One region of the Gottfriedia sp. NPDC056225 genome, then DNA from elsewhere that is predicted to be linked to it. Evidence: riboswitches for the same ligand, from Rfam matches in the RefSeq annotation. Region 1 holds a riboswitch; each other region holds the start of a gene.
What was found. Region 1 has a riboswitch for cobalamin ahead of metE (5-methyltetrahydropteroyltriglutamate--homocysteine S-methyltransferase). Riboswitches for the same ligand answer to the same signal wherever they lie in the genome.

Region 1 (10,747 bases):
AACTGCTATGATCTTAATAGTGCTAAGAAAGCTAACATCATTTATGATTCGATTGGGAGACAGAAAATTTCGTCATTTAAATATGATTTTATAAACGATTTCAAACAAGTATTGAATAATTAAATGAATGATCACTATAGTTCACAAGTGTCTAGTAAACACACATAGTCCTGGGTACAGACGACAAACTAAAAAAAAGGAGTGGCTTAGAGTCTACTCCTTTTAATTATTTTTTGGAAATCTAGTTGAGCGGATTAAAGGGTCAACAATATCGTTCTAGCCATTAATTGGTCTCCAATATTAAACTCTATATCGTTTATGGTTTGTTCAGCCATTTTTTGATTGAACTCATTTTTGGTTTATACGACAGATCTATAAGTTTTTGTATACTAACCAACATATTGTTGGAAATTGATTATTGAACAGAAACGGATAACATTATAAAATTTTAAAGTAATTAAAAGGTAATTAAAAGATGGCCATGTTGCCCAAATAATGAGTTGGGAATTTATGGTCGATAATAAATTGCTATTCCATTTACATTTAACTTAAATGGAATTTTATTGTGTTCAAGAAAATAATGGAGATGATTTTAAAAATAGAAAATGGGGAAATATCATTCTATTTGATATGACGACTTGAATGAATAGAAACGATTTATGATTTTACAATTAAACGTGAAAGGAGAACCTAAATGCAACTTCAAATTTATCAGTGGATATCATTTCAACAATTACAACATTTCGTAACTGTTCATAAAAACTTAGGTGTTCTGATCGCGTTTTTGATTCCATTTGCGGATTCTTTTTTGGGAATTATTCCACTTGGGGCAATATGCGCTGCGAACGTCAACGCGTTCGGATTTTGGACAGGATTTTTAGCAACCTATGTTGGTAGTGTTTTAGGCACTACTGGTATGTACTTCTTATTAAAAATGACTGGCGCAAAATGGCTAGAGCGTTTTATTCAAAAGAAAAAGAAAGGGAACTCTGGTATGAGCTGGTTAAATAACAGTGGATTTGGTCCAGTGTTTCTCTGGTTTTGCATCCCGTTTTGCCCATCTTTCATAACGAATATTTTTGCATCGATGTCTAAAATCAGACCTCGTATCTATATATTTGGATTCGCAATGGGGAAACTTGTTGCATTGTTGCTCATTAGTTTTGTTGGCCAGGATTTAGATGATTTCTTCAAAGAACCTCTTGAGTCAATTCTAGTTTTGGTAGCTATATTTTTATTATGGTTTGTTGGTAAAAAGGTTGAAAAGAAATTTACGATGCAGCGAGAGAAAATGCACTTATAATAGTAGAAAACCACTGAAAACATTTCAGTGGTTTTCTTATTTTATTTATAAATTATAGCTCTTAAAAAATCCGTTGAACGCTTAATATATGATCTAATTACTCTTTCACCAACAACTTTTCTCTCGCTTGCTCAGCTGCTTCAACCATCACCTTTAATGCAGCAATCGTTTCATCAGTACCTCGCGTTTTCAAACCGCAATCAGGATTAATCCAGAACAGCTTCGGATTGATTACTTGAAGGGCACGATCAATATTTCTTGTGAGTTCTTCAACCTTTGGGACACGAGGACTATGAATATCATATACGCCAAGGCCAATCCCTTTCTCGTATGTATTTTCTTCAAAAGCAAAAATTAACTCACCGTGACTTCTTGATGTTTCAATCGAAATAACGTCAGCATCGAGCGCATTAATTGCATCGATAATATCTTCAAAGTTTGAGTAGCACATATGAGTATGAATTTGTGTATCGTTTTGTACAGATGCTGTTGCGAGTTTAAATGCATAAACAGCAACATTCAGATAGCTTTCCCAGTTTTCGCGTTTTAATGGTAGCCCTTCACGAATTGCTGGTTCATCGACTTGAATCATACGAATTCCGTTTTTCTCGAGCGTTTCAACTTCTGTTCTAAGTGCAAGTGCAATTTGATTTGCAACATCGTAACGTGAAATATCATCTCGTACAAATGACCAGTTTAAAATTGTTATTGGACCTGTTAACATGCCTTTAACAGGCTTAGTTGTTAATGATTGGGCATACACGGATTCTTTAACTGTCATTGGTTCTAGATAAGATACATCTCCATAAATAAGTGGGGGTTTTACGCAACGAGAGCCGTATGACTGTACCCAACCAAATTTTGTGAATTGGAAACCAGCTAATTTTTCTCCAAAATATTCAACCATATCAGTTCGTTCAAATTCACCATGTACAAACACATCTAAGCCAAGTTCTTCTTGAATCGCAATCCATCTTTTGATTTCTGCATAAATAAACTCTTCATATTGCGCATTCGTTAATTCACCTTTACGCCATTTTGAACGCTGACCTCTTACTTCTTGTGTTTGAGGGAAACTTCCAATTGTTGTAGTTGGTAGAAGCGGTAATTGGAAAGACTTTTCTTGAATGGCTTGACGAACTTTATAGGATTCTTCACGCTCCACACTATACGTATGCAAGTTTTGAATGGCTTTCTGAACATGTTTATTGTTTCGAACGGATGATTTATTTAATGCTTGAATTGCATTTGTACTTGCTTCAATTTCTGCTTGAATCGAAGTTTTCCCATCTTGTAAACCTTTTGCTAATACAAAAATTTCATTTAGTTTTTCATCAGCAAAAGATAGCGCAACCTTTAGCACATCATCAATTGTACTTTCATTATTCGCTGTTACAGGAGAATGTAATAAGCTTGATGAAGGTTGGATAATAAGCTGATCCTTTGAAACGAACTCAGTGATTTCTTCAAGAAGGGCATATTTATGCTCAAGATTTGCACGCCATATGTTACGTCCGTCAATCACACCAGCAGCAAGTACTTTATCTTTTGGGAAACCATATTTTTTAATGGCAGCAAGGTTACGACCGTTATCATAAATAAAATCAAGACCAATTCCTTGAACAGGGAGTGAAACTACTTCTTCGTAGAAATCAACGCTCTCAAAATAAGTTTGAAGAATCACATTCACATTAGGTGCTGCTTCATGCAATGCTTCATATATATCGTTAAATAATGCAACTTCTTCTTTTGAAATAGATGTAGATAAGATTGGTTCATCTATTTGAACCCACTCAACACCTTCTGTTTGTAATTCTCGTAATAGATCGGCATAAAGTGGTACAAATTGATTTACAATCTTTTTAAACTCAGTTTCTTTATATCCTTTAGACAGTTTTACAAATGTTACTGGCCCCAAGATAACTGGTTTCCCTTCAATACCAAGCTTTTGTTTAGCCTCTTTATAAAATTGTAGTGGACGGTTATCGACAAGAGTAGGTGCTACTTCTCCCAATTCTGGAACAATATAGTGATAGTTTGTGTTAAACCATTTTGTCATTTCAGATGCAACTGCACTTTTTGAACCGCGTGCTATTTCAAAATAAGTTTCAAGTGATACTTTTCCTCCTGCATATTCAAAGCGCTTAGGTACGAGACCGAACATAACAGTTGTGTCGAGAACATGGTCATATAAGCTAAAATCTCCTACTGGAATTAAATCGATACCTTGATTTTTTTGCTTTTGAAGATGCTGCAAACGAATCGCTTCAATTTGCTTTAAAAAATCTTCTTTTTCTAGTTTACCTGCCCAAAATTGTTCAAGTGCTTTTTTCCATTCACGCTTTTCACCAATTCTTGGATAACCTATATTTGAACTTTTTACACTGTTTACCATTCTAATACACTCCTTATATGTTTGCTTTTGTATTTTCTTCCCAACAAAAAAGTCTCCCTTTTCAAATAGAAAAGAGAGACTCATACGCATAACTAACTAGAGTTGAGATATTGCTGATCCCAAATCACGTATTCCTCACTCCCCCCTATACATCCGTAGGTACAAGCGCATACAATAGGCAGGTCTCCTGACTTAGGATCAAACGCTTCTTATCCCTTCCCATTTCAGAGAATGAAACAGTGGTTGAATGATAAGTTGCTCCCCAATACAGTGGCGGGACCGTGTCGGATTCTAACCGACTTCCCTTTTAAGCTGTGTAAATAATTCTTAACAGCACCTTTTGCATTTTTATGAAATTATTATTAAGAAAATTGAAGATGATCATTTCTAACAAACCTTCAAAACGACAAAAGCCCTCGCTACTTTATAAGTGAGAGGGCTACAAAATTTATGGAATCCTCTCTTATTTTCCAAAGCAATTTGCTTTGCAGGAATTAGCACCTTTTCAACAAAAAACGTTGAATGGTTGCCGGGCATCATCGGGCCAGTCCCTCCGCCACTCTCAATAAGAGTTTAATAATTTATAATGTTTTGAATTAATTGTCATGATAGCATGATAAACATAGTCTGTCAAAATAAAATAAAAAATGTTCGCTACAGAAAAGTTTAAAAAAGAGGGAATGTATATTTTGTATATATAGATAATACATTAGAATCAATCCAGAACACGGTTAGATTCAGTGGTCTAAGTAATTTTATTTTGATCTAGTTCTTAACTAAAAATTTTTTTGATCAACTTTACAATCCTACTACTCGGTGATACAATGTACCTGTACTTAGCAATACTGAATACCAGTAATACTAAATAGTTAAATTTTTTTTAAAAAAAGGTTCACATTTCTTCTACTTAGTAATACTATATACTATTACTAAGTAATACGGAGTATCAGTCGCACTAGATAGCTGAAAAAGAGTTCATATAAAAATGAACAGTAAAAGCATTGATCTATAGGCTATTTAGTTTTTCTATTGTCCGGTACTAAGTATTACTGAATATCTGTATCACTAATTAGTAGAAAGTGTGTTTTGTGCTCAGCTAATTGCTGTTTAAGTTAATAGACCTAAAAATTATTTCACAAAAGTAAAAAGGAGGTGTACGCTATGGAAAATTTAACAGAAATGCTTAAAGGTTCATTGGAAGGTTGTGTACTTGAAATCATCAGTCGCGGTGATACTTACGGCTACGAAATTACTCGTCTTCTTAATGACTTAGGATTCACTGAAGTTGTCGAAGGAACAGTCTACACCATTTTGATTCGGTTGGAAAAGAAAGAGATGGTAAATATCGAGAAAAAACGGTCTGAAATGGGACCGCCTCGTAAGTTTTATTCATTAAACGAAGCAGGGCGTGAGGAATTACAACAATTTTGGAAAAGATGGAATTTTGTTTCATCAAAAATCAATATACTAAAGGGGGAACGATAGTATGAAAAAATTTATTGAGTTAATCATTGGTGATATAGAAAGCAAAAAAGAATATAAAGCATTTATGAAAAAGGTAAATTCTCTACCGAAAGATTACGCATTTGTGTTCAAAAAGATTCAAAAGTACATGTGGAATTTCGGTTATGGATTTGGTGAAGAAATCATTAATTTGTATGAACTGTTTGAGGCTAGTTCAGCAGAAGGAAAGCATGTGCTAGATGTAACCGGTGAAGACGTAGCAGCATTTGCCGACGAATTGATGGCTCTCTCTAAACTAGGTGGAGAATCGTCAGGCTTTTTCGGAGGTAAAGTAGAGTTGGAAAAAGATATTGAGAGTAGAGTCGAACAGCAAGTAAAGATATGGACGAATAAAAAATAAAAGTAGGGGGCTAAAAAAATGGTGAATTTTTTCAAAAAGATACTTGATGACAAAAAAGAATACAAAGAAATGATGGCGCGAGTAGAAGCATTGCCAGTCGATTACCAAGAAGCCTATAAAAAAATCTGCAACTATATGTGGAGTTTTGCTTCTGGAAGTGGCATGGATATGTTGAGAATTCAGTATGATCTTATTGATTTGTTTGAAGCAGGTGCAGCAGATAGCAAAGACGTATTAGAAGTGACAGGTGAAGACGTTACAGCATTCGCTAATGAACTTACTGATCAAGCGAAAAGATGGGATGATAAATTACGTAATAATTTGAACAAAAGCATTCTAGATCGATTGGGTAAGAAAAAATAAAATCATCAGTTACATTTATCAAATAAGTATTTCATAAGTGATATTTGTATGTCTGTATAGATAAATCCAGCTGCAGGCGCAACTTACGCTTAGAGCGCGCGCCTTCAGCTTTATATATGGGAGGGAAATGATTATGAGTAATACTGCAATTTCAGTGAAAGGATTGAAAAAATCCTATAAAAATATAGAGGTGCTAAAAGGTGTAGATTTTGAGGTGAAAAGAGGCAGTGTTTTCGCTTTACTGGGCTCCAATGGTGCTGGTAAAACGACTATTATTAAAATCTTAACTACATTAATACAAGCGGATAAGGGGGAAATTGAAGTTTGTAGTTTGAATATTCAAACAAATCCAGGGCAAGTTCGTAAGAAAATCAGTCTAACCGGACAAAACGTAGCAGTAGATGACATTTTGACAGGGCGTGAAAATCTCGACTTAGTAGCAAAACTCCGCCACTTGCCTGATCGAAAAAAAGCTGTGGAGGAAAGTCTACTCCGTTTTGATTTAATTGAAGCTGGTGATCGAGCTCTTGCTACTTATTCTGGCGGTATGAAAAGACGATTGGATTTAGCCATGACAGTACTTGGCTCACCGGAACTTGTTTTTCTTGATGAGCCTTCTGTTGGACTTGACCCGGAAGCACGATTAGCTTTGTGGGATGTGATTCGTGATATGGCAAAAGCGGGAATTACTGTGTTTCTCACTACACAATATTTGGAAGAAGCCGAACAACTAGCTGACCGAATCGCCATTTTACATGAAGGAAAAATTCTTGTAGAAGGTACGATGGATGAATTAAAAGCAATTCTTCCGCCTAAAAAAGTAGAATACGTGGAAAAACAGCCAACACTTGAGGAAATTTTCCTAGTTGTTACTGGAAAGAGAGGGGAATAGAAATGAATGGAAATCATTTTTTCAGCGATACGTTTACAATGTGCAGTCGAGTGATGAAGCATTCGCTTCGAAGTATTGATACTATTATTACAACGATCCTCTTGCCGATTATGCTTATGCTCGCTTTTGTCTATATTTTCGGTAGTGCCATGACAATGAATAAAGTTGATTACGTGAATTTTATCGTTCCAGGTGTGTTGCTTATGTGTATTGGAATGGGAATTTCCTATACAGCAGTTCGAGTGAACACAGACATGACAAAGGGAATATTTGATCGATTTCATTCCATGCCAATCGCTAAATCATCGATACTTGGAGGGCATGTTATCTCAACTTTAATATTAAATTTATTATCAGTTGCTGCAGTGATTCTCATTTCTTTTATCATGGGATTCCGTCCTCACGCTGATTTTGTGGAATGGTTATTAGCAATTGGTATGATTTTGCTTACCGTATTTTCTTTCACTTGGATTGCAGTGGCATGTGGACTTATGTCAAAATCGTATGAAGGTGCGAGCGTATTCTCTTATCTGCTTATGGGCTTAATGTTTGTAAGTTCTGCTTTCGTTCCAACAAATAATATGGGTAGCAAACTTAGAGCATTTGCCGAAAATCAACCAATGACACCAATTGCTGAAAGTGTGCGTTCACTTTTAGCTGGGCAACCGGACTATGGTAATATATTAACTGCTGTATTATGGTTAGTTGGAATTGGAATTTTATTTTATATGATTTCAATGAAGGTATATAAAAAAAGAATGAAATAAAATATCGAAGTACGGACTGGAGAATCTCTCAGTTTGTACTTTTTTTATTTTGGCAAAATGTTATACAAAGAAAAATATGTAGAGACGTTGGAATAAGTCCACGAACTGATAATATTAAATAGAAAAAGATTACTACTATGAACTATTCAAAGTGGTAATCTTTTTAGTTAGAACAACTTAGATAAAATACTCTTAACTCCTGAAACCTTTGATTATAAGGACTAGATTTACAAGTAACTTCAGTATTACTTCTTATTCTTATAAAAACAAATCAATAAAAATATATTAATAAAAATAATAACAACCAAATAAAATAGATTTTGTACTAAATATTTAATGTTATAAAAAGCTTGTCACATCTTACAAAACAAAACTATAGAACAGCTAACTCTTACTTTTGTATTCTTTTAATCTGTTTAAAAAGTTTAAAAGGCACTTGTTTAAGGAGAATTGGGGGAGAAAACAATTTTGGTTACGAATTGAGTTAGTTTAATAACTCAAAATCAAGTATGATAGAAATAATATAATTTTGTACTAAAGGAAGATTATGATGAAGAATCGATTTTCAATTGGAGAAATGGCAAAGCTCCATAATACGACTATAAAAACCCTTAGATATTATGATGAAATTAGTTTGTTAAAACCAATACATACAGACATAAACAACGGTTATCGATACTATTCCACCGAACAATTTGAGCACCTAAACACCATTCACTATTTAAAGGAATTAGGATTTTCTTTAAAGGAAATCAAACAACATTTAGAAAACCGAGATATTGACAGTTTTTTGTTTCTACTTGAGGAACAAAAACAATTAACTGAGCAAAAGATAAGAGAATTAGAAAGAGTAAAACAACGATTTCAAAATCGAATTATGGATATAAGAACAGCAAGAGAAATAAAGGAATTAGAAGTTCCTTTCATAAAAGAAATGAAAGAAAAAACGATTGTAAGATTAATGGAAAGAATCAGTTCGGAACCAGAGCTTGAAGTTACTTTGAGAAGATTAGAGGATTTGTCAAATTTAAGTTCTTCTATCTTTATTGGAGGGGTAGGTCTAACTGTTAGTCTAGATCATATAAAAAATACTAAGTTTGACGAATATAATTCAATTCTATTATTTACGGAAGATGATGATCTTCAAAGTCCACTTATTTCTACACTTCAGGAAGGGAAATACGCCTGTATTTATTATAGAGGAAACCATATGGAATCTTCGATGTATTACAAAATTTTATTGAATTATATTGCAGAAAATGGACTTGAAATAATAGGTGACTCGATTGAACGGACGATTATTGATCATTATATTTCAAAAAACAAAGCTGATTATTTAACTGAATTGCAAATCCCAATAAGCTATTGACCCTCCTGTAACCGGAGGGTTTATATTTTGTTTATGACTAATTTTGAAAGGGGTTTTCAAATGTTTGATTCAACAACATTATTACTTTTTATTGGAACAGCCATTATTTTAATTATTATTCCCGGTCCAGATTTAATTTTTACTCTTACACAAGGAATGACAAATGGTAGGAGAGCTGGAGTGGTCACTGCGATGGGGTTAAGTTTAGGGAATATCGTACACACATTAGCAGCAGCGCTTGGTCTTTCCCTTATTATAAAAACTTCAGTTGTGTTATTTACGATCTTCAAATCGTTGGGAGCAATTTATTTATTTTATCTCGCATATAAATCTCTGAAACATCGAAAGGGAGTACTAAGTCTTAACAATGAGAATAATAGTGAAACAAAAGGTTTGTTTTTTAAAGGATTGCTAATGAATATATTAAATCCAAAAGTAGCCATTTTTTACCTTACCTTTCTTCCACAATTTGTAGACTACAAAGCACCACACGTCGCGTTACAAATGTGTATTCTAGGTTTAATTTTTATCATTTTAACGGCATTAATATTTAGCTCTTTAGGCTATTTCTCAGGAACATTTCGAGATCGATTATTAAAAAATCCACGATTTAACGAGTATATGAATATCACAGCTACAATTATTTTCTTCGCATTAGGATTAAAACTGATCACTACTAGTATTTAAAAATTGTCTACTCAAAAGGGGAAATTGTATTTCATTAAGAAACATACAAAGGGCCGTCCTAAAAACTGAGAATATGGGTGGCCCACATGGGTTTACGTGTATGCTTTTAAAATGAATACTCCAGTAGGGTTTATCATTCAATACATATTTTAAAAGAATCCTTATTTATTGAACGGTGATATATAATATAATCAGTACTCGAAAAGTAAAGTCATAAAAAGGGGATCTAGCAATGGTATTATCTTTAAGAAATGTTCAAAGTTCAGATTTAAAACAGTTAATAACGATTGAAAATGAAGGCTTTTCAAAAGAAGAAGCTGCTACAAAAGAAGCGTTTATAGAGAGGATTCAATTAATCCCTGATACATTTATTGTTGCCGAAAAAGACGGGGAGATTCTTGGTTATATTAATGGCCCAATCATTAACCAACCGTATATAACAGATGATCTTTTTGAGAAAATTAAATTGAATCCGGATCAAGGTGGCTATCAAAGTATTTTAGGATTGGCAGTTTCCAAACAGGCAAGAAAACAAGGGATTGCAAAAAACTTAATTGAAAAAATGGACGAGCTTGTAGAGGAAAACGAAAGATTAGGAATTACTTTAACATGCAAACAGGAATTAGTTTCTTTTTATGAAAAGCTAGGATTTGTAAATCATGGTTTATCTGATTCAAAACATGGTGGAGTGAGTTGGTATAATTTAGTTAAATTAAAAGAGGCCAATTAATAGATTGTATAACAAATATTGAGATGAAAAGTTGGTCACTGTTTGGTCAATGAATCATCGACAATAGTAACGCATCGAATACAATGTTTCGACGCGTTACTATTTGAAATTTATTTAGTAGAAGTTTCATATTCTTCATCTGTAACAGGTTTCAACCATTCTGGGGTACCTGCAGTTATTGCAATGTGCTAAAAACCAACTATCTTTCGCAGCACCATGCCAATGCTTCACGCCATCGTGAGTGATGATTACATCCCCGGCCTTTAAGAATTGTGCGGGATTCCCTTCTTCTTGGTACCAACCTTCCCCACCAGTTACTAAAAAATTTGAAATCCATCTCGATGGACATGCCAATTATTTCTGCAACCTGGCTCAAA
Region 2 (10,747 bases), on a different contig from region 1:
AAAAAAAGAGCTTTGGAATTTCCAAGCTCTTTTTAATTTTGTACTATTTTATTTGAAAACCTTCTTCATCTAAATATTCACAAGCTTCACCGTAACTGTTGAAGGTACCGTCAAGATTTTCTCCTGCATATACATTCCACATGTCCATTTCTGAGACTAATTTAAGGGTTTGTCCATTTTCATTTATCCAAATTTCTTCGACTTCTTCTTCGTATTCATCAAAAATTGGTTCAACAGAAAGGCTTTCAATCGACTTCGATAAAATTGTACGAAGTTCGTTTTCAGAAAAGTCTCTTATATTTACCATGCCTTTGTCATTTGTTTTATATCCTTTAATTCCTTCAGCATATACAAATCCATTACCATTAGGATGTAAATGAAAAACAACGTTCTTTTTTTCTTTTAAACTTTCTTCAAATTGGTAGTTTGTACGCCCAAGTGAAACAGGTTTTTGAGTTAATTCTGGAAATGATTCGATGATTTTAATTTTTTCTTCGTAAGTAAGCATAATGCCTCCAAATAGTTATTATTTTTCCTATGTTTTGTTTGTAACGTAACAAATATAACAAAATTCTATAGAAAATGACATCTAATTGTCACAATTTGTGTTACTCTAATTTGGTAGAATAATAATGCTGTATTAAATTAACACATTCCTTTGGCTTATTTTTAGATTTAATTATACATAGTAGGTGATGAAATGACAGTAAAACAACAATTTATTAAAAAAGAATTTTATAAATCATATTTAAATGAAAATCATAATGAAAATCATCCGATTGCGGTTTTAGCAGACCTTTACAGAGAGCAAGATGAAGAGATGGATCTTTCTTCAATCCGATTTGCACAAGGTGAAGTTTATTTTGAAAATAAGGATTTTGAATCTGCAGTTTTTAAATGGGAAAAGGTTGGAAACCAGTTAAGTGATTGGGCAAAGAAAAATATAGCTGATTCTTATTATGAGATTGGTTCTTATGAAACAGCAGAGAAACTTTATAAAGAAGTTAAAACAGAAAGTAGAACTCTAACATCTGAGATCTACCTACAATTATTTTCACTTTATATTGATGTTGCGAAATATGAGGAAGCAGATCGTATTATTAAAGAAGCAGTGAAATATAATCCTGATTATCCTAATGTAACAAAAATTGCACGTAATTTTTATGAGAAAAACCACGATTGGAACAGTGCTGTAGCATTAGCTTCAGACGAATCAATTCGAACAGAAGATTTAAAATGGTTTATCATTTTGAAGGAATATATCATTAATGGTGTAACAAGAGAAATGGCACCAAGTTATTTCGTTCAAACGTTACTTTCATTAAGTAAAGTAAATCTAGAGCATTTTGAACTAATGGTAGAAGCATTATGGAACAGTTATCGTGAACAACCAGTTTATGTAAATTGGTTACAAACATTTAACGATATGTTATTCCAAATCAACGTTGAAACAGGGGTTAAATGGAATCGTTTGCCTTTAATTTATACTATGACTTACGAGGCATTAGTTGAAGGTGAATATTTTGTAGCTCAGCTTGAAGAGATGATGCCAAGTTTCTTAACAAATTGGTTGCGCATTACTGATTTGAAAGGTGCGGTTTTAGCAACAACTGCAACTTTAGCATGGGATCGTATATTCCCAGGACGTATCGATCAGCAAATAGTTGTTGATGCAGAGAGAGCATTTGAACAACTTATGCAAACGCCTGATTGCTTTGAAATTGGAAAAGAATTATTTGAAAACATTCTACAATGGTCTGTAATTAATGAAATTGAAGTTGGCGACAGCTTTGAATGGTGGACAAACAAATTAACTCAATTTGAAAATACAACTATGCTAATAGCAGGAACAGCTGGAAACGGAAAATCTTCATTTGTTAACTCACTTTTAGGTGAGAAGATGATGGGATCTTCTACGACTATGCCTGTATTATTTGAGCAAAATAATGAATCAGAAATAATCGTATTCTCGAACGAAGGAAATACGCAGCTTGCTGAATACTCTGATTTTTATGATTTAACAACAGTTGAAAATAATCTGTTAAAAGGTGATGAACTAGTTTACTATAAATTGCCAAATTCATTTTTAGAAAAACATAACCTTTCAATAATTGACACTCCTGGAATTGATGGAGACACAATAAATACAAAAGCACTATTACAATCTGTTAAATTAGCAGATCGACTTGTATTTGTACTAAATGCTACTGCACCTTATACAGAGAATGAACGTTCATTACTAATTACTATTCAAAAAGAATTACCAACACTTCCGATTCACTTTATTTTAAATAAAATGGATTCGATTTATAGTAAAGAAGAGATTGAACGAGTTCGTAATGAAATACAAGCAAAAATTACGGTAGACTTCCCTGGTGCTAAAGTATTACCATACTCATCTATTTATAGTAATCAAGATCAGTTTAAAGACTTAGAACTATTTATTGAGAAGAATGTACTATCAACTGAGGCTAATTCAAAGCAAACTGAGAAATTACTTTTAGCAATTCGAAAACTAATCAATTTCCTACTTGAAAAACGAGTTGAAAAAGAAGACGAGTTACGTGCAAATGTAGAATGGAATGAAGTTCTTGATGAAAAGTTAAACGGTTTATTACATTCTTTAAAAGATAAAGAAATGGAACATTTAAATACAATTAAAAACTCATATCGTGAACTAAAAGACGAATTAAAATATGATCTAAAATTAAGTGTTCCTGGCCTGTTAAAGGAATGTAAAGAATTAATTAAAGAAGATAGTGATTTCAGTACTATTCTTGAAACTGTAAATGAAGAGATGAATCATCGAATTGGTGAGTATGTCAGAGCGACTACTTTACCAAAATTAAATGAAGCACTTCAAAATTGGATTAAAGAATCTGGTGTATTACTAGAAGGTACTCAAAGCTATTTAGCAGAAATGAGTAATTCTTTAAATGAGTATATTGGAAATGAATATTTAAGCCTTGAGTGTGACTTTAAAGTATTAGATGACTGGCGTCGTGATGCTGATCGAATGACTAGTATGACTCAATTAGATGAGATGAATATATTATTAAACGCATCACCATCTCAATTTATTTTAAAGAGCTCAGGAATCTTATTAGGTTTATTACCTCAAAATAAATCGAAGCTTGTTGCTCAATACCAAAAATATGTTGATAATGTAAACTACGATGATGTTACATCTGATCTATCAACTAAGTTTTTCCTACAATTTGAAATGTTTGAAAAGACTTTACCAAGAGATTTAGCTATGTTCTTAAATGCTCCATTTGAGCAAATTCATGAGCTAGTTGATGAAATAAGATTAGCAATTTCTAACTATAACCGTACTTTAGATGACATGAAATCAAATCCAAGTATTTACTTTGATCCGATTACATTCTTCACAGTGCGTTTAAGACAATTAGAGTTTTTAACATTACGTAAATAAAAAAAGAGTGTGCCAAAAAGGCACACTCTTTTTTTCAAGTTATTAAATCAATAATAATGACAATTATTCTTCCGCAACTTCTTCATATGGAATATGTACAACAATTGTTTGATAGCCCTCTTTAATTTTCACATAGCCACCCCAAGGGATTTGAAGGATTAAAAAGGCTCCTTTTGAATCAATTGAAAAATGAGCAATTTTTTCATGTTCTTCATCAAGTACAAGAACTTCTCTCTCATTTCCTACAGTTCGAATACCAGCGTGGCAATGAATTTGTATTTTCCAATTACCTAGTCTACTTAATAAGAAATGACTCATATAATAGATCTCCTTCTATAAGTTGTTTTTTAAACTAACTATGAAAATGATTAGTAAAATAGATACTTATATTGAGAAAGGGTAAACGGTTTATTCTATCTAACTAAATTCTATTCTTAAGAATGCTATCTTAAAACTATTTAGGTATGTTTTATGCTTGATATTTTTTAATGGCTTTACGCGTTATAAAATAACCAACTGCAATGATCGCAAACCAAATAATAATCATAAGAGAATTACCAATCAAGAAAACTGTCGTATTTTTAAATCCACTCACGATTGCATCAACATTTTGTTTAAATGTTACACCGATCCGGTCTCCAATCGTTATTGGAGGAGTTGTATCTGTAATCGATGAAACTTCATTAATAAAAAGATTGATTGTACTGTAGTTTACAGCTGAATCATAAGTTTTTAAAGTTGTTGTTAAACTTTCAATTTCGTATCTAACATCAGTTAATTGCTTTTCAATTTCTAAAATGTCTTTTAAAGAGCCAGCTTTTTTTAATAAATTCAATAAACGGTCTTCTTGAATTTTTAATGATTTCATACGCGTTTCTGTGTCAAAGTATTGATTGGATATATCATCAGTTGAAATCGTTTTTGAAATTACATTTCCAATCTTATTTAAATTATATAGGAATTCATTTAAATTTGTTGATGGAACCCTTATTGTATAATTTGCAGTTCTAGATGGTGATTGCTCAGAGTCGTTACTAGAGTACTTTTCCATTATGGATGTTCCACTAATATGATTCGATTCGATATAGCCGCTCGAACTACTAACTGATTTTTCAAGAGCTGAAATGGTTTTATCAAATTTCTTGGTTTCGAGCTGTAATTCAGCTGTTTTTACTAATTTGCGATTACTAGCTACAAGCTGTTCGGATGGTTGCTTTTTTTGATCTTTGACCGAAGCCTCAGTGTTATTTACAAAGTCCTTCTGATCTTGTTTTAAGGATTTTGATGAAATACTACTTAATTCTTCTTTTGAGTCAGGATTTGAACATGCAGAAACGAATAAACATACAAGTAGTATTAAAAATAAGTTTTTTAAAAAACGACGATAAATTAACATGATATTAATCACCTCATATGTAGGTCGAATTTAATGGTTGGAAAGATCGTGAAGAGTTTGGTTAATTGTTTAATTTTTGTTTGTATTCCTTTCCTTTATTTCCTAATCTTTCATCAAACATTCTATTGCAATAGTAATTATTTTTTAGTTGCAGATTTTTATATTTGTTAAAAATTTCTAATTTAACCTACTATACCATAAAAAAAGTTAGGGAAAATGTGGTATTTAAACCATTTTTAGTATATTTTTTTGTATGAAAAGCACATCCGTATCTATGGTTAGTTACTTTTTGTTTTAAGTAAAAGTTATTAAGATGTAATAAATGAATATTATGATTTTTGGAAAAGAAATAAATATTTTGACTATTTTTGTATTTTATGACAAAATAATGAAAACTAAATAGTAGGGAATAGGTGTAAATGAAATTCTTATTAATTCATTTACTTAAAAGGGAAGATTGGTGAAATTCCAACGCGGTCCCGCCACTGTAATAGATGAAAATTCTAAAGTCAGGAGACCTGCCTATTCTAACGACGCTGTTTGACCTACGAGAGATAGGGAGGTGCCTTTTTGAAAGAAAGCTTAATTTAAAGTATTGTCATTATTTTATGTTTTCCAACGATCTTAAGGCATTTTTATCTTTTTAGAGATGAAAATGCTTTTTATTTTTTTAGGAGAATTTATGAAACTTCCAATTTTACATGCAAAAAACGATGGAAATTAAACAAGTAAGATAGCAAAGTTGAAAGAATTGATGAAATAGGGTCAAGTCTGAATTTGAAATAAAGACTCGCCATGAGACTGAATAAAGATGAATTGTAAATTTGATAAAATCAGTGAAAAAAATTAGAGAAATACATAATTCAATTAATTAAAAGTAGGGAGAAACCGATGAACAGTAGATACGTTAAAGAATCCAGAGTATTTGATAGTAGTAGAATATTTCCAACTGATTTAAATAACCATGGTACATTATTCGGTGGGAAAATGCTTGCAGCAATGGACTTAATTGCTTCTATTTCAGCAACAAAGCATTCGAGAATGGAATGTGTAACCGCGTCGATGGATTCAGTCGAGTTTCTATGTCCAGTTCGTGAAAGTGACTGCATTTATTATGAATCATTCGTCATCTTAACAGGCTCAAGCTCAATGGAAGTATTTGTTCGAGCAACTGCAGAAGATTTGCTTTCAGGAGAAAAAAGAGTAGCAGCAACATGTTTTGTAACTTTTGTTGCACTAAAAGATGGAAAACCTCATAAAGTAGTAGAGGCAATACCAGAAACTGAAGAAGAAATTAAATTGCAACAATTAGCATTTAAGCGTTTAGAAAGTCGCCAATTAAGAAAAAAATTAAGTAAGGAATTGGCATTAATTTGGAAAGAATAAAAGTAATGATTGAAATCATACTAAAAGTAAGCTAAGATTAAATTAATATTTTTAAGGAGGCATCAAATTTAGACACTATGTACAATATCCGATAACTTTTAAAGCTAAAGAATTATATAGCAAAAAAGTACTCTGCCTGAAAACAGAGAAATTGGATAAGTATGTCTATTTTTTGAGCCCATAATGAATATTAAGTAAATCCATTCAATTAAAAAAATGGTTTATTTAATAATAACTAAACTTTGTATATACTTTTTCGAATGTACTAGGCTGATTAAATTACATCCAATTTACACACAGGCAGATACTGCTTGTGTGTTTTTATTTTCTCTGGGCTAAAAACAGAGGGATATTTTTAAATTGGATGGAGTGAAGTATATGTTTATTATAAAAGCATCGAACATTGAAATAGAGTTAAACGGAATGACAATTTTTAAAAATGGAAATCTAGAACTAAAAGAAGGCGAACGAGTTGCTTTAATTGGTGAAAATGGAGTTGGGAAATCAACATTTATCAATGCAATTTTAGGAAATATTCCGCTTAATAAAGGGTTATTGCAAATTCAATATTCAAAAGAAGATATAGGTTGGCTTTTAACAGATGAAGAAGACCAGGAATTACTTACAGCAAGGGAAGTAATCGAATCATTTGATCAGGAACGTTATTTAATAAAGAAGAATTTAGAAAAGCTATCACTTGATCTATCTAATGAAAAAAATCTTGATAAATATAATGAGTATTTAAGTAAGTATTTAGAATTAGATGGATACGACTTTGAAAATAATATAGATCAAGTATTAAAGAAATTTCAATTACCGCAAGAATTATGGAATATCCCGTTCAGTCATTTAAGTGGTGGACAAAAAACAAAAGTTAAATTAGCAAAAGTGATGATGAAACAACCAAAGCTATTAATTTTGGATGAACCAACAAATCATCTAGATACAGAGTCGATTCAATGGTTAACTGAGTGGTTAAAAAACTTTAAAGGCAGTGTGCTTTTTATATCACATGAACGACAATTCATTGATGATGTTGCGACTGTTACGGTTGAATTAACACATGCTGGCACATTTAAGTATAATGGTGGCTATTCAGCGTATAAAATACAAAAAGAACATGAGCGAAAAACCCAGCAAGCTCAATATGAAAAACAAGAAGCGGAAAAGAAAAAGTTAATCGAAACGATTAATCAATATAAACAATGGTTTACAAGCTCGCATAATGCAGCGAGTGAACGTGATCCTTTTGCAAAGAAACAAGCTGCAAAAAACGCATTAAGATTTAAATCAAAGGAAAAGGATTTAGAACGATTAGAAAAAAGAAAAGTAGAAAAACCGAAAGAAGTTAAGACAATCGCAGCTAGCTTTGAAAATGAAACGTTCACTGCAAAGCAAATGATTAACTTTGAAAAAGTAGATTTCTCATACGCTGACAAATCATTATTTAGCCAAGTTGACTTTCTGTTAGGTCGAGAAGATCGATTAGCTGTAATAGGTAAAAATGGTTCTGGAAAATCTACATTTTTAAAATTATTAACGGGATTATTGATTCCGAGTAATGGGTCCGTACGACATAATCCTCAATTAAAAATAGGTTATTTTATGCAAGAGCTCGAAGCGTTAAATGAAGATTCTACCATTTTAAATGAAATTTTATCTCTTCCAAATATGACTGAAACTGAGGCGAGGACACTACTAGCTTGCTTCCTTTTTAGAAGAGAGGATGTTTATAAAAATATCGCTCAATTAAGTATGGGGGAAAAATGTAGAGTTGCTTTCGTAAAGCTATATTTTTCAGACTCAAATCTACTTGTTCTTGACGAGCCGACAAACTATTTAGACATTCACACGAGAGAACGAATTGAGGAAGCATTAGCTGCTTATCCTGGAGCCGTTGTAGTTGTTTCTCATGATCCTTATTTACTAAAAAAAGTTTCAAATCGTGTAATTCATATCGAAAATGGTAATCTTTATGAATTCAAAGGTTCTTTTGCGGAATGGAACGGTAGACAAAGCATTACAAACGATCAACAATCTTTATTAAATGAACGAATTAGATTACAACTAGAAATTGCTGCATTGAGTGCGGAAGAAATCGAAACCGATGAAGAAAAGAAAGCTCAAATTACAAAAATCGTAATGTTGCAAAAAGAATTAGAAAACATAAATCAAATTTTAGAATCAGGAATAAATGGGAAACAAGAGGTGTAAGTAAAAAAACAAATCACTTTAGGTAAATGACTAAAGTGATTTGTTTTTTTGTTTAACTTAATATGATTTGTTTATCCTGCTTTTAATACATCATTTACATCATGAATAACGACAAATGCTTTTGGGTCGATTGCGTGAATTATTTTTTTAAGTTCAAACAATTCCTTATTGCTCACAATTATGTATAATGACTCTTTTCTTAAACCTGAGAAATGTCCTTTTGCTGGATAGATTGTTACCCCACGATTCAATTCATTTGATACGATCTGTGCAATTTCATTTGCTTGGTCAGAAATAATTGTAATTGCTTTTTTCGGATTTATTCCTTCCATAACATAATCCATTACTTTAATTCCAATATAAATTGAAATGACGGTATACAGTGTTTTTTCAAAACCGATTACAAAATAGCCACCTAATACGACAACTAAATCAAAGGCAAGTAAAGATTTACTAATACTCCAGCCAAACGATTGATGGACCATTTGTGCAAGAACAGTGGAACCACCTGTTGTACCACCTGCGCGGAAGACAATTCCTAACCCTAGCCCAATTAATACACCAGCAAAAATAGTACCTAATAAAGTCTCGCTTGTTGGTACACCGTAACCATCAGTAATACGTAGGAAAAATGAAATAGCTACAATTGAAATAACTGTATATAAAACTAATTGCTTCTTCAAATACCTATATCCAACTATTAACAACGAAGCATTTAAAACAAAATATACGACATCAGGTGACCAGTTAAAAAGATAATATGTAATCATTGTAATGCCGGTAAAGCCACCTTCAGCTAATTTATTCGGTATCGCAAAGAAGTTAACACCGACTGCAAATATTGCTGATCCAACAAGGAGATATAAAATATCTACGAAGTTTTTACGCACAGTTACCCCTCATTTTCTAACAGATTTTTAACACTTCTATCATTCTACCTAATTATTAGATTTGAATCAAAATATTTCTATTAAATAAAAGATAGATTATTAGTCATAGTTTTAGGTAGAATCTCATAGTTTATATAGACAAGCTATTAAGGGGGAATCATTATGGTATTTGCAACACCTGGAAAATCTGGTTCATTAATTACGTTTAAAAATCGTTATGACAATTTTATTGGTGGGGAATGGGTAAGACCGGTAAGAGAGCAGTACTTTGGAAATGTTTCGCCTGTAACTGGACAAGTCTTTTGTGAAGTAGCTAGATCGACTTCTGAGGATATTGAACTAGCTCTTGACGCTGCTCATAGTGCAAAAGGAAAATGGGGCAGAATGTCAGTCACAGAGAGATCAAATATTTTACATAAGATAGCTGATCGTATGGAAGTGAATAAAGAATATCTTGCTGTTGCTGAAACTTGGGAAAATGGTAAACCTGTTCGTGAAACTTTAGCAGCCGATATTCCATTAGCAATCGACCATTTCCGTTATTTTGCAGGCTGTATCAGGTCCCAGGAAGGATCACTCGGTGAACTAGATGGTGATACAGTTGCTTATCATTATAAGGAGCCACTAGGAGTTGTAGGTCAAATCATTCCATGGAATTTTCCTATCTTAATGGCTGTATGGAAGCTTGCACCTGCTTTAGCTGCAGGGAATTGTGTAGTTCTTAAACCAGCAGAGCAAACTCCTACTTCAGTGTTAGTATTAATGGAACTAATTCAAGATTTATTACCAGCTGGAGTTGTCAACGTCGTCAATGGTTTTGGTCTAGAAGCTGGTAAACCATTAGCTTCTAGTAATCGAATTGCTAAAGTTGCGTTTACTGGTGAAACTTCAACTGGACGATTAATTATGGAATATGCCTCAAAAAATTTAATTCCTGTTACATTAGAATTAGGTGGTAAATCACCAAATATTTTCTTTGAAGATGTAGTTGAGAATGAAGAATTCTTCGATAAAGCACTTGAAGGATTTACAATGTTTGCTTTAAATCAAGGAGAAGTATGTACTTGTCCATCTAGGGCGTTAATACACGAATCGATTTATGAAGAATTTATGGATCGCGCAGTAAAACGTGTTAAAGCAATTAAACAAGGAAATCCATTAGATCCTCAAACAATGATCGGCTCGCAAGCATCACATGAGCAATTGAATAAGATTTTATCTTATTTTGAAATTGGAAAGAATGAAGGTGCAGAAGTTTTAGTTGGTGGTAGTCGTAATGTTCTTGATGGAGAACTTAAAGATGGCTTTTATGTTAACCCGACAATTTTTAAAGGGAACAATAAAATGCGAGTATTCCAAGAAGAAATTTTTGGTCCTGTTGTTTCTGTTACTACATTTAAAACAAAAGAGGAAGCATTGGAAATT
Region 3 (10,747 bases), on a different contig from region 1:
CTAGGGAATTGCTCTTTTACTATTTCTTTCACTAACCCTTCATTCATTACAATTGCTGGATCCCATATGTTAGACATTTCTTTCTCCTTAACATCAAAAATAGAACTTCACATTATAAATGTACTTTACCAGATTTAATAGCAAATTACATTTATATTTGAAGTTCTAAAAACAATCAATAACTTATTAAACTTTAAGGATTTGAAACCATTTTTAATTCGTGAAAGTTTTTATCTAAAACTACTTCCTTTAATTTCTCTCGATTTCCTCCAATAAACAATAGACCAATCGTTAATACAAACACAACTATCAAAAAACATCTTCTAAGAAAATCAAACATTGTATCATTTTCCTCCTACCCATGAAATTTGGTTTTCTGACCAGCCCTGTGCATTAGTAGACGATTACTAAGAAAGTTTTTTTAACTTTATAAAGAAAATTTTGTGTTATGATAGCCTGATCCTCTTTTTTTGACATTTAACATGAACTTTCATTCAGATCCTTTAACTCTTCTATATGTATAAGAAACTCGGATTACTAGACAAATTAAAATGCTAAAAGATACACTGAATCATTCTATGATTGAAATAAACGATTTATACAAAAAAGTAGCGATTGTTTTGAAAAATTCTACTAAACAATCGCTACCTTTTTATTTATTTTTTATCTGTTCGAAATACAATTGCTCCACGTTCGTATTCTACATCCTTAATCGTTAAACGTGTATTTATTAACCTAGCTAGCGCAAAGAAGTAGTCAGATAGTCGATTCAAATACAAAAATACTGGTAAGTGTATGTTTTCTTGTTTCATCAATGTAACGACTGTTCGTTCTGCACGTCTAGTAACTGCTCTTGCTTGATGGATGATCGCAGCAGGTTTTGATCCACCAGGTAAAATAAATCGTTGTAATGGTGGTGTTGCTTCCATATACTCATCGATTAAAGTTTCTAGTTCTTCAACCATTTTCTCAGTCGTTTTAAAAGGTATACTATCCTTAACGACTGCTAAGTCTCCACCGCAATCAAATAATTCATGTTGTATTTTTTGTAGTGCATTGTATAAATCTCTTGTATCTTCATGATCTAAATAAGTCATTGCGTACCCAACGATTGTATTTACTTCATCAATTGTACCGTAAGACTCAACTCTTAAATCATCTTTATCAACTCGTTTACCTACTAAACTCGTTTGACCTTTATCCCCAGTTTTTGTATAAATTTTCATGAAAAACCTCTCCTTTTTTCAATATAAATTTAAGTTAAATTACATTACTCTTATATATAATGACTTTTTTATTTGTTTCAGGGTTATCTAAAATTTGAAAAGAAGTATCATATAAGCCTTTTAATATGTCTTCAGTTAAAACTGAGTTTGTTTTTCCCTCAATATAAATCTTACCGTCTTTTAAACCTAATAGTCGATCACAATAAAGACTTGCTAAATTTAAATCATGGAAGACGGTTACAACCGTTTTATTCTCATTTTTTTGTAATTCCTTTAACATGTCCAAAATTTTAATTGTATGCATCAAGTCTAAATGGTTACTTGGTTCATCTAAAAAAATGTATGGGGTATCTTGTGCAAAGCATTGGGCAAGAAATACTCTTTGCCTTTCACCACCGCTAATTTCATTGATTAAGCTCTTCTCCATCTTCTTAGTACCTGTCATTGACATTGCGCTTCTAACGGCTGTTTCGTCATGATCTGTCCAACTAGGAAAAAAAGAAGAAGAGTGGGCTAGTCGCCCTAATTTCACGGTTTCTTTTACCTCATATGAAAATGTATAGGAATTTTGTTGAGACAACACAGCAATCTTTTTAGCTATTTGTTTATTAGACATACTAGAAACTAATTCTCCATCTAACTTAACATTTCCTTTAGAAGGTTTAAAAAGTCCACATAGAATATTTAAAAATGTAGACTTCCCACTTCCGTTAGGTCCAATAATTCCTAGCCATTCTCCTTGATTGATCGAATAGGTGAGTCCATCCAAATCTGTATGAATTCCATCATATGAATATGAGATATTTTGACTTTTAATCATACTTTTCCTCTATTTCTTTTCAGTGATAGTAATATAAACGCAAACATAGGAGCACCTATTAAGGAAGTAATTACTCCAATTGGTAATTCTCGAGGCGCGAGTACTACTCTCGATAAAATATCGGAACCTATTAAAAATATGGCTCCATTTATCATTGATAATGGCAGTAATTTTTTATGTAGTGGACCGACAAGCTGTCTAGTAAAATGCGGAACAACTAACCCTACAAACCCAATTGTTCCAGATACCGCTACAGCTGCACCAGATAAAATACTTCCTGTTAGCAAAATTAAATAAGTAGATTTTTTCACATCGATACCAATATTCTTTGCATTTGTGCTACCAAATGTCATCGCATCTAGATGTCTATTTTGACTAAATAAAATCAAAAATGAAACAATTAAAAATGGTAGTAAACTTAAAGAATACTGAATACCTCTACTTCCAATATTCCCCATTAACCAGCCAATAACTGCACGTAATTCATTATTCGAAAATGTAATAAATAATGATAACAATGCCGAACAAAATGAACTGATTATGATTCCACCTAATATGATTGTTTCGACATTTAAAGAGCGATCTAATTTTCTTACAAATAATAATAGGATTAATAGTGTACCAAACCCAAATAAAATGCTAACTACCGGTAAAGTAAAGTAAGTAACAATTGGTAAACTTATTTGAAAAAATAAAACAAACACTGCTCCTACAGATGCGCCCGAAGAAACACCTAATGTAAATGGATCGGCTAATGGATTTTTAAGTATACCTTGAAACGCGACTCCAGCTAATGAAAGACACGCTCCTACTAATCCAGCTAACAAAACCCTTGGCACACGGATATTCATAACAATTGTTTGAATATCTGCTGGAACATAATTAGTTTTAAATATAGCATCCGAAAAGCTAGAAATGATAGAAGAAAAGGGAATCGATGTAGAACCAATCGAAACCCCTAAAATAAATAGAAAAATTAATAAAATAATTGGAAAGATAAAGATTAAATATGTATTATTTAAAAAGCTCTGGGTAAACCGCCTTTGCAATTGCTTCGACTCCCTCTGCAAGTCTTGGACCTGGTCTAGATGTTGTATCTGCATTAATATCATATACTCGTTTATTTTTGATTGCGCTTACTGTTTGCCAGTTCTTTCTAGCTATAATCGTTTTTTCTAGGTTTGGAGTAAAATCACCATAAGTCGTTAAAATAACGTCTGGGTTTGCTTTTATTGCTGATTCCTCACTGTACTGTACCCAACCTTTTTGATTTTCAGCTATATTTTTAGCATGAATAATCGAAATCATTTCATCTAGAAAAGTGCCTTTGCCTGCTGTATATATTTCTGGTGGACCTGAAATTTCAAGCCAAACCTTTGGATTTGTACTTGCTTTAGCTGTTTTTTTGCTAATTTCATCTAATTTTGTTTTCATTCCACTTACTACTTTTTTAGATTGCTTAGTTTTACCGGTGATTTCTCCAACTTGTAAAATTGTATCATAGACATCATTAATAGTTGCAGCGTTTTTAACGACAAACACATTGATTCCTGCTTGTTTTAATTGCTCTAAGCCATCAGCAGAAATTCCTAAACTTGATTCATGAGCTAATACTAAATCAGGCTTTAGTGAAATAATTTTTTCAACATTGTAAGTCATGTCAGCATTGTTTCCGCCAACTTTATCAATGTTTTTTACTTCCTTTGGATAATTATCAAAATCTGTTACTCCAACGACCTCTTTCCCTTCTCCAATAGAGTAAAGGATTTCTGTGTTACTTGGAATTAGTGAAACGATTCTTTTAGGCGCTTCTTTTAACGTAACTTCTTTTTTCGTAGCATCTTTAACCGTCATTGGAAAAGTAGCTTGTTCATTTGTACCTACATTCGATTTTTTTTGTGTCGTATCATTAGTACAACCAAATAAACCTAAACACAATATAATCATGATAAAACTAGCTAAAAACTTCTTCATTTGAATCCTCCTAAAATTTTGGAAAGCATAAAAAAACCCCATTCATTATGAACGGGGCTGAAACAACATACATATACAAGAAGTCTTGCAACTGCTGCTTCAAACTCTTACTCCCCGAAGAATTGAACAAGGATGACTTTAGCAGGTCTACTGACTTTGCTTCAACCTACTCCGTCCTTCCCATTCTTTTCGAACAGTGGATAGCCGTTTCGTCCACATTACAGTTGCGGGGACAGTTCTGGATTGTAACCAGATTCCCTTTTAAGCAATATTTGCACTAAACTCATCAATATTTCATTAATTCAATCGTAAGATATATCGAGTAAGAATTCAATTATTTTATTTAGAATTTGTTGTGTAAAATACTATATTTCAATTATTTTCCTCAGGTAAGAATAGTCCAAACATAACTTTATTTAACTTGAAGTTTAGAAACTAAAATCTCAGGAAAAATGTTTTATATGAAACAAGATTACTCTACATCTTTTTCGTTCATTCGTAAATCATGAGGGATTTTCACTTTAAATGTCGTTCCATGTCCAATCTCACTTGAAACCTTGATTGATCCACCATGCGCATTGACAATATTTTTAACAATTGCTAACCCTAAACCAGTACCGCTCCTACCTCTAGTACGAGCTTTATCGGCCTTATAAAAACGTTCAAACACAAATGGTAAATCTTCACTTGAAATCCCTGCACCCGAATCAATGAATCTAAATATTGTCGATGTTTCATTTTGACTTACAGATACAATTATTCTGCCATTTTCATTTGTATGTCTAATAGCATTATCAATTAAATTAGTAAAAACTTGCTCCATACGATCTTCATCGATATATACATCTACATGTGGAACATTATCGATTTCACCAAATAGCTTAATATTTTTTTCTTTTGCTAGCCCTTTGAACTTACGTAAAATTCGATCTACAAATTGAATCAATGGGACATGATCTCGATTCAATTCAGTAAAACCATTTTCCATTCTTGCTAAATCTAACAAATCATTTACTAATCTACCCATTCGAAGTGACTCATCATAAATAATTTGTGACAACTCTTGCATTTCTTCTTTAGATTCTGCTACACCATCTACAATCGCTTCGCTATAGCCCTGTAGTAAAGAAATAGGAGTACGTAACTCATGAGAGACATGAGCTATAAAATCCTTTCTCATCTTCTCCAAACGCCTTTGTTCTGTCACATCTCGGATTACAGCTACAACGCCTCTTATATTTGTCTGATTATAAAGTGGCGACATTAAAACTTGCCAATTACCTTGATCAAAATTTAATTCAATAAATTGCTTTTTCTCACTTACAACAACTAATTCAAATAAATCTAGTAATTCCTTTGTTAAAACGAGTGACGAGGTTTCTTCTTCAAAATAATCATCATTAAGCATTTTTAAAAAGCGTTCTGCCGGTGGATTTGTTGTGATAATTCGTCCTTCATTATCGATTGAAATAACACCATCTACCATACTTGTAATTATATTAGAAACCTTTTCTTTTTCTTGCTTTAATGCATTCATATTAAAATTTAACTGTTTACTCATTTTATTAAATGAGTAAGCTAACTCTCCAATTTCATCACTTGAATGGATTGGCACTTTCACATTAAAATTACCCGAAGTCATACTACCCACAACTTCTTTCATCTTTCTTAACGGTGCTGTAATTTTTGATGAAAGGAAAAAAGAGAAAAATGTTGTTAATACGATTCCAATTGATGCAGCGAGCAAAACAAAATTAGTTGTTTGGTGAATCATTACTTTAACAGGTTGCAATGTTTGGTAAACAAATACAGCTCCATTTTTTGCATTAGCATTTAACGGCACACCAACAACTAATTTTTCCCTTTCACTATTTTCACCGTAGACTAGTCTTTTACTAACCTCTTTATCTTTAGTTAGTGTTTGGTCTAATACATCATCATTTTGTATTTCTTTAAAAGGTAAATCTTGTATTCCATATGTATTGTTTGAATACCACGGTTTCTGACCATCAATCGAAATAATTACTCTTGAATACCTACTCACAATATTATTTGATAAATATTCAATATTTGAAATTGGTTGGCCATTTTCTATTAATTGTGCAATTTTCGAAGCGTCATCTTTCATATTTTGGACTTGAAGGTCAATATAAAATTTTTCAAAAAAACCTATTAAGACAAATGTCAGAAAGGATAACACAAGGGATACTAATAATATAATTGTAAGCCAAAGCTTTCCAACTAAACTTCTTAGAATCATTACTCCTGACCTACTTCAAATTTGTAACCCACGCCCCATACTGTGACAATCATTTTTGCAGCATCTTCAGAGCTCTTACTTAATTTTTCTCGAAGTCGTTTGACATGTGTATCAACTGTTCGTAAATCCCCAAAAAAATCGTACTGCCATACAGATTTTAACAATGTTTCTCGATCAAATACTTTCTCAGGTGATTTCGCTAAAAATAACAATAACTCATATTCTTTTGGCGTTAAGCTTATATCTTCACCTGCCACAATTACTTTATGAGCATCATTATCGATCGTTAAATGCGGAAACACTACTATATCTTTTGCAGAAGTATTATCTGAAGTAAACACCGGTACTGGAGAAGCACGTCTTAATAGAGCCTTTACTCGAAGTACTACTTCACGTGGGCTAAAAGGTTTAACGATATAGTCATCCGTACCAACTTCAAAACCTTGAACACGATTTGTTTCTTCACCTTTAGCCGTTAGCATGATGACTGGCGTTGTTTTAGTTTTTCGTAATTCCCTACAAACTTCAACTCCATCAATTTTTGGCATCATTAAATCTAGTACAATCAATGAATATTCATTTTTTAATGCTAAATTTAAAGCATCTTCACCATTATCAGCTTCATCAATACTATATCCATCACGTTCCAAATACATTTTCAATAATCGTCTAATACGATCTTCATCATCTGCTATTAATATTTTTATATTTTGTTCCATGCATATAACCCCCTCTTCATAATTTTACATAATAAAAATCGTATATTCTAGTACAATTTGTGAACATTTTTACATAATTCTTAATTTATTATTTCCATAAATTAGTGAAAAAATCCAGAATCAAACAGCGAAGACCTTAAGAAATTGTTTATTAAACTTTCTTTTCTTAACGTAGAAAAACCCCCGCCATGGAAAAATTAATTTCCTTTACGGGGGTTTTTAGCACATCTTTTTATTATGCGTATGAGTGTAAACCTGCAATGATTAAGTTAACTGCAATCAAGTTAAACATAATAATCGCAAATCCGATAACAGCTAGCCATGCAGATTTTTCCCCTTGCCAATTTCGTTTAAAACGAAGATGTAGGAAAACTGCATAGAATAACCAAGTTATTAATGCCCAGTCTTCTTTTGGATCCCAACTCCATAATTTCGTCCAAGCAATTTGAGCCCAAATCATGGCAAAGATTAGTCCACCAAGAGTGAATACTGGAAAACCAATCGCAACAGCACGATATCCAATTTCATCTAATAATTCACTATCTACCTTCTGAACAAAAGGCTGTAAAAATGCTCCAATTCGTTTTCTAAGGATTAAACGAATAATTGCATATAATGCTGCACCTGCAAAGATTGACCAAATTACTGTGTTCAATTTTTTAGCATTCACCATAGCTGGCACTTCTGCAAGAGCTTCAAATTTACCTTCTGTTTTTAATTCACCTTTATGAGGTCCTACTAGTGAAGGTAGATTATAAACCATTTCTTCTTGAACTTTATCTTTATTGATCCAAGTATACTTTGCTTCGTAGCCTGATGCAGAAAATGCCGTTGAAATAACGATAAAACCAACAACAGTTACTAAGAAGTATAAAACAGCTTCTAACCAAAATGTTTTCTTATTTGAAACTTTTTGATTGATATTTTTAATTAAATAAATTAGACCTGTAATAAAACTAATAGCTAAAATAGCTTCTCCTAATGCCGCAGTCGTTACATGAATGTATAACCAATAACTTTTTAAAGAAGGAACTAATGGCTTAACTTCATGTGGAAATACTGTTGCATAAGCAATGATAATAATCGACAATGGTAATGCGAAAAGTCCGATTATATTTAAGCGATACATGAAATAAATCATAATAAACGCAAAAATCAACATCATCCCAAAGAATGTAATAAATTCAAATAGATTACTAACAGGTGCATGTCCTGCTGCAATCCATCTAGTAACAAAATAAGTAAGTTGTGATAAAAATCCAATAATCGTTACAGAAATACCAATAGTACCCCATTTATTAGGACCATTATCATTTGTTTTCATCGAGCCGCCAAAAAAGAAAGTAGCTACAATATAACAAATAAACGCGGTAAATAAAAAATTACTACTTAGCTCGTACATATTTTCCCCCTAATTAAACGCTTTTCTCAGCTTGTTGATCAATAGGAACTTCAATCTTTGTGTCTCCCAACACTTTCTTCAACTCTTGCTTTAATCCATAATAGTTTTTATTTGTAAATGCCGCTATCCAAATTTCCCCATCTTGATTTTGGATCCAAATACGACGATGGTACCAATACATACCTTGAATAACACCAATCATAAAGATCGCTCCACCAAGTGCAAGTAGCCATAGTGTTAAATCTTTTCGAACAGTTAATCCAGTTGAATCTTTTGTTTCAATTCCAGCAAATGACATCTTATACTTATTTTCCCCATTTGGTTCAATATTTTGCTTAATCGCAACGAAAGCTACTTCACCTTTTGGCGTTTTTGGCGTCGTCATTTTAAATACAAATGCTGGGTTGTCTGGTTTTCTTGTTTTCGTATCAGGTTGACCATCAGAGTTAAAATAAAAATCAGGAAAATAATTTTTAAGTTCTACTTTATATCCATTTTTCAAATCATAAAATTGTTTAGGATTTTGTAAGTCAACTTTAATTGGACCTAATTTTTCTCCTGTTTGTTTATTTTGTAATGTAAATAAAAATGCACTAAACTCTCCGATTCGATAGTCTACTTGATATAGAGCAAAGTTTTGAAACTTTAAAGGTTCATTAACTTTGATACTATAATCCTTAACTTTTTTAAGTTTTGGGTCTTCCCCAGGTATTAAATTACCTTGTCTTTTATATAGCGTAACATCGGCCTGATAGTTTTTTGGAATTTTGTCATTTCCATAACGCTCAATTGCTTTTTTATAGATCTTACTTTCTTTATTTTTATCATATGTTTCCATATGAAAATCTTTTAATTTAATATAATAGTTTTGATTCGTTCCAACTACCGGTTTTAATTCACCTTCTTGAACCCATAGAGCCTTGTCCATGTACATTCCTGGAACATATCTCAACATAACCGCTATCAAAAAGATAATTAAGCCAATGTGGTTTACATATGGGCCCCAACGTGAGAAGCGACCTTTTTCAGCTAAAATATTGCCATTTTCTTCTCGGATTTTATATCCTCTTTTTTGTAACTTAACTTTAGCTTTTTCAATTTCTTCTGGAATATTATCAACTCTATTAATACCAAACATTTTTTGTCTTTTTAAAAAATTTGGATGTCTAGTAACCGTTTGTTTGTTTAGCGCTTTATAGAGTGGTAAAATTCGATCTAAACTACAAATCACAAGTGAGATCCCAATCGATGCGACTAATAACATAAACCACCAAGAGCTAAAAGTGTTATCTAATCCAATTGCATCGTAGACCTTACCAAAAATACCATATTCATCTTGATAATACGTAGTTGGATTCGCAGTAGGCGGTAGTAAATCTCGTTGCGGAAAAATAGTACCTAGTGCTGCTGCTACTAGAGTTATAATTATGATGATGACTGCCACCTTTACAGATGAGAAAAAAGTCCAAACTTTATCGATAAATGTTTGATTATTAACGATTGACCTTCTAGCAGTACCTTCATAGCGCATATCAAGTAATTCCGTTGCACCTTCATCTTGAGGTTTACCACACGATTCACATATTACAGTACCTACATGATTAAGATGACCACATTCACATTTAAAAGTCTCCATATTATTTCCCCTAACTAATGCTCACTCATCATTTTGGCAATATTTCCTTAATATAACTTTCGAAAGAGCTCGGCGTCATTTGTCCAGTTACGATTCGTTTAATGGTCCCATCAGGACTTACAAAAAATGATGTTGGTAAAGGATTTACACCATATATATTTAAAACCTCTTGATCTTTATCAATTCCAACTGGAAACTTAAGTTTATAATCGCTTACAAATCTTTCTACAGAAAATTTCGATTCATCTGCGTTCATAGCAAGTAATTCAATACCTTTGTCCTTGTATTTTAAGTAGATTTCGTTCATAAAAGGCATTTCACGCTTACATGGTTCGCACCATGTTCCCCAAAAGTTAACGATTACACCTTTTCCTTTTTCACCCGAAAGAGTATATTGTTTTCCAGAACTTAGCTCCGTCATTGCAAAGTTTGGTGCTTTACTTCCTTTTGTAATTACTTCATCATCCTTAAAGAAATTTATGTAAAAAGTATACCCAATTGCACAAAGCAAAACTAATAAGATAATTGTTCGTATTAACGTCCTATTTTTCTTCATATATACAGTTCCCCCCATATGATAGAATATCATTATTTCCTATTCTTGAATAGAATTTTGATATGTTTCAAAAAAGACTAAATTTTCAATTTTTTATACTGGATTAATCATTTTTAAGGAAAAGAAAAAACTCGGTATTTACCGAGTCAGTGTG

Region 2: it holds a riboswitch for cobalamin, as region 1 does, so the genes downstream of both, ACFCYN_RS07155 (acyl-CoA thioesterase) here and metE (5-methyltetrahydropteroyltriglutamate--homocysteine S-methyltransferase) in region 1, are expected to answer to the same signal.
Region 3: it holds a riboswitch for cobalamin, as region 1 does, so the genes downstream of both, ACFCYN_RS15220 (ABC transporter substrate-binding protein) here and metE (5-methyltetrahydropteroyltriglutamate--homocysteine S-methyltransferase) in region 1, are expected to answer to the same signal.

The regions. Positions count from the first base shown of each region.
Region 1 is NZ_JBHJTJ010000019.1:16,155-26,901, reverse strand. It holds gene ACFCYN_RS13785 (UDP-glucose dehydrogenase family protein) at 1-123, shown strand, start outside; gene ACFCYN_RS13780 (TVP38/TMEM64 family protein) at 695-1,303, shown strand; gene metE (5-methyltetrahydropteroyltriglutamate--homocysteine S-methyltransferase) at 1,401-3,698, opposite strand; cobalamin riboswitch at 3,859-4,054, opposite strand; SAM riboswitch class I at 4,159-4,270, opposite strand; gene ACFCYN_RS13770 (PadR family transcriptional regulator) at 4,860-5,183, shown strand; gene ACFCYN_RS13765 (DUF1048 domain-containing protein) at 5,185-5,562, shown strand; gene ACFCYN_RS13760 (DUF1048 domain-containing protein) at 5,581-5,925, shown strand; gene ACFCYN_RS13755 (ABC transporter ATP-binding protein) at 6,059-6,817, shown strand; gene ACFCYN_RS13750 (ABC transporter permease) at 6,820-7,584, shown strand; gene ACFCYN_RS13745 (MerR family transcriptional regulator) at 8,135-8,953, shown strand; gene ACFCYN_RS13740 (LysE family translocator) at 9,014-9,640, shown strand; gene ACFCYN_RS13735 (GNAT family N-acetyltransferase) at 9,873-10,370, shown strand; partial or broken gene ACFCYN_RS13730 (cupin domain-containing protein) at 10,481-10,747, opposite strand, start outside.
Region 2 is NZ_JBHJTJ010000007.1:30,139-40,885, reverse strand. It holds gene ACFCYN_RS07175 (hypothetical protein) at 44-508, opposite strand; gene ACFCYN_RS07170 (dynamin family protein) at 701-3,436, shown strand; gene ACFCYN_RS07165 (hypothetical protein) at 3,500-3,754, opposite strand; gene ACFCYN_RS07160 (DUF4349 domain-containing protein) at 3,906-4,832, opposite strand; cobalamin riboswitch at 5,227-5,372, shown strand; gene ACFCYN_RS07155 (acyl-CoA thioesterase) at 5,724-6,218, shown strand; gene abc-f (ribosomal protection-like ABC-F family protein) at 6,597-8,432, shown strand; gene ACFCYN_RS07145 (YitT family protein) at 8,504-9,322, opposite strand; gene adh (aldehyde dehydrogenase) at 9,485-10,747, shown strand, end outside.
Region 3 is NZ_JBHJTJ010000023.1:5,209-15,955, forward strand. It holds gene ACFCYN_RS15195 (phosphotransferase) at 1-77, opposite strand, end outside; gene ACFCYN_RS15200 (hypothetical protein) at 194-340, opposite strand; gene ACFCYN_RS15205 (cob(I)yrinic acid a,c-diamide adenosyltransferase) at 657-1,226, opposite strand; gene ACFCYN_RS15210 (ABC transporter ATP-binding protein) at 1,261-2,046, opposite strand; gene ACFCYN_RS15215 (FecCD family ABC transporter permease) at 2,043-3,095, opposite strand; gene ACFCYN_RS15220 (ABC transporter substrate-binding protein) at 3,061-4,020, opposite strand; cobalamin riboswitch at 4,144-4,317, opposite strand; gene ACFCYN_RS15225 (ATP-binding protein) at 4,493-6,280, opposite strand; gene ACFCYN_RS15230 (response regulator transcription factor) at 6,280-6,999, opposite strand; gene ccsB (c-type cytochrome biogenesis protein CcsB) at 7,235-8,401, opposite strand; gene resB (cytochrome c biogenesis protein ResB) at 8,415-10,037, opposite strand; gene resA (thiol-disulfide oxidoreductase ResA) at 10,066-10,593, opposite strand.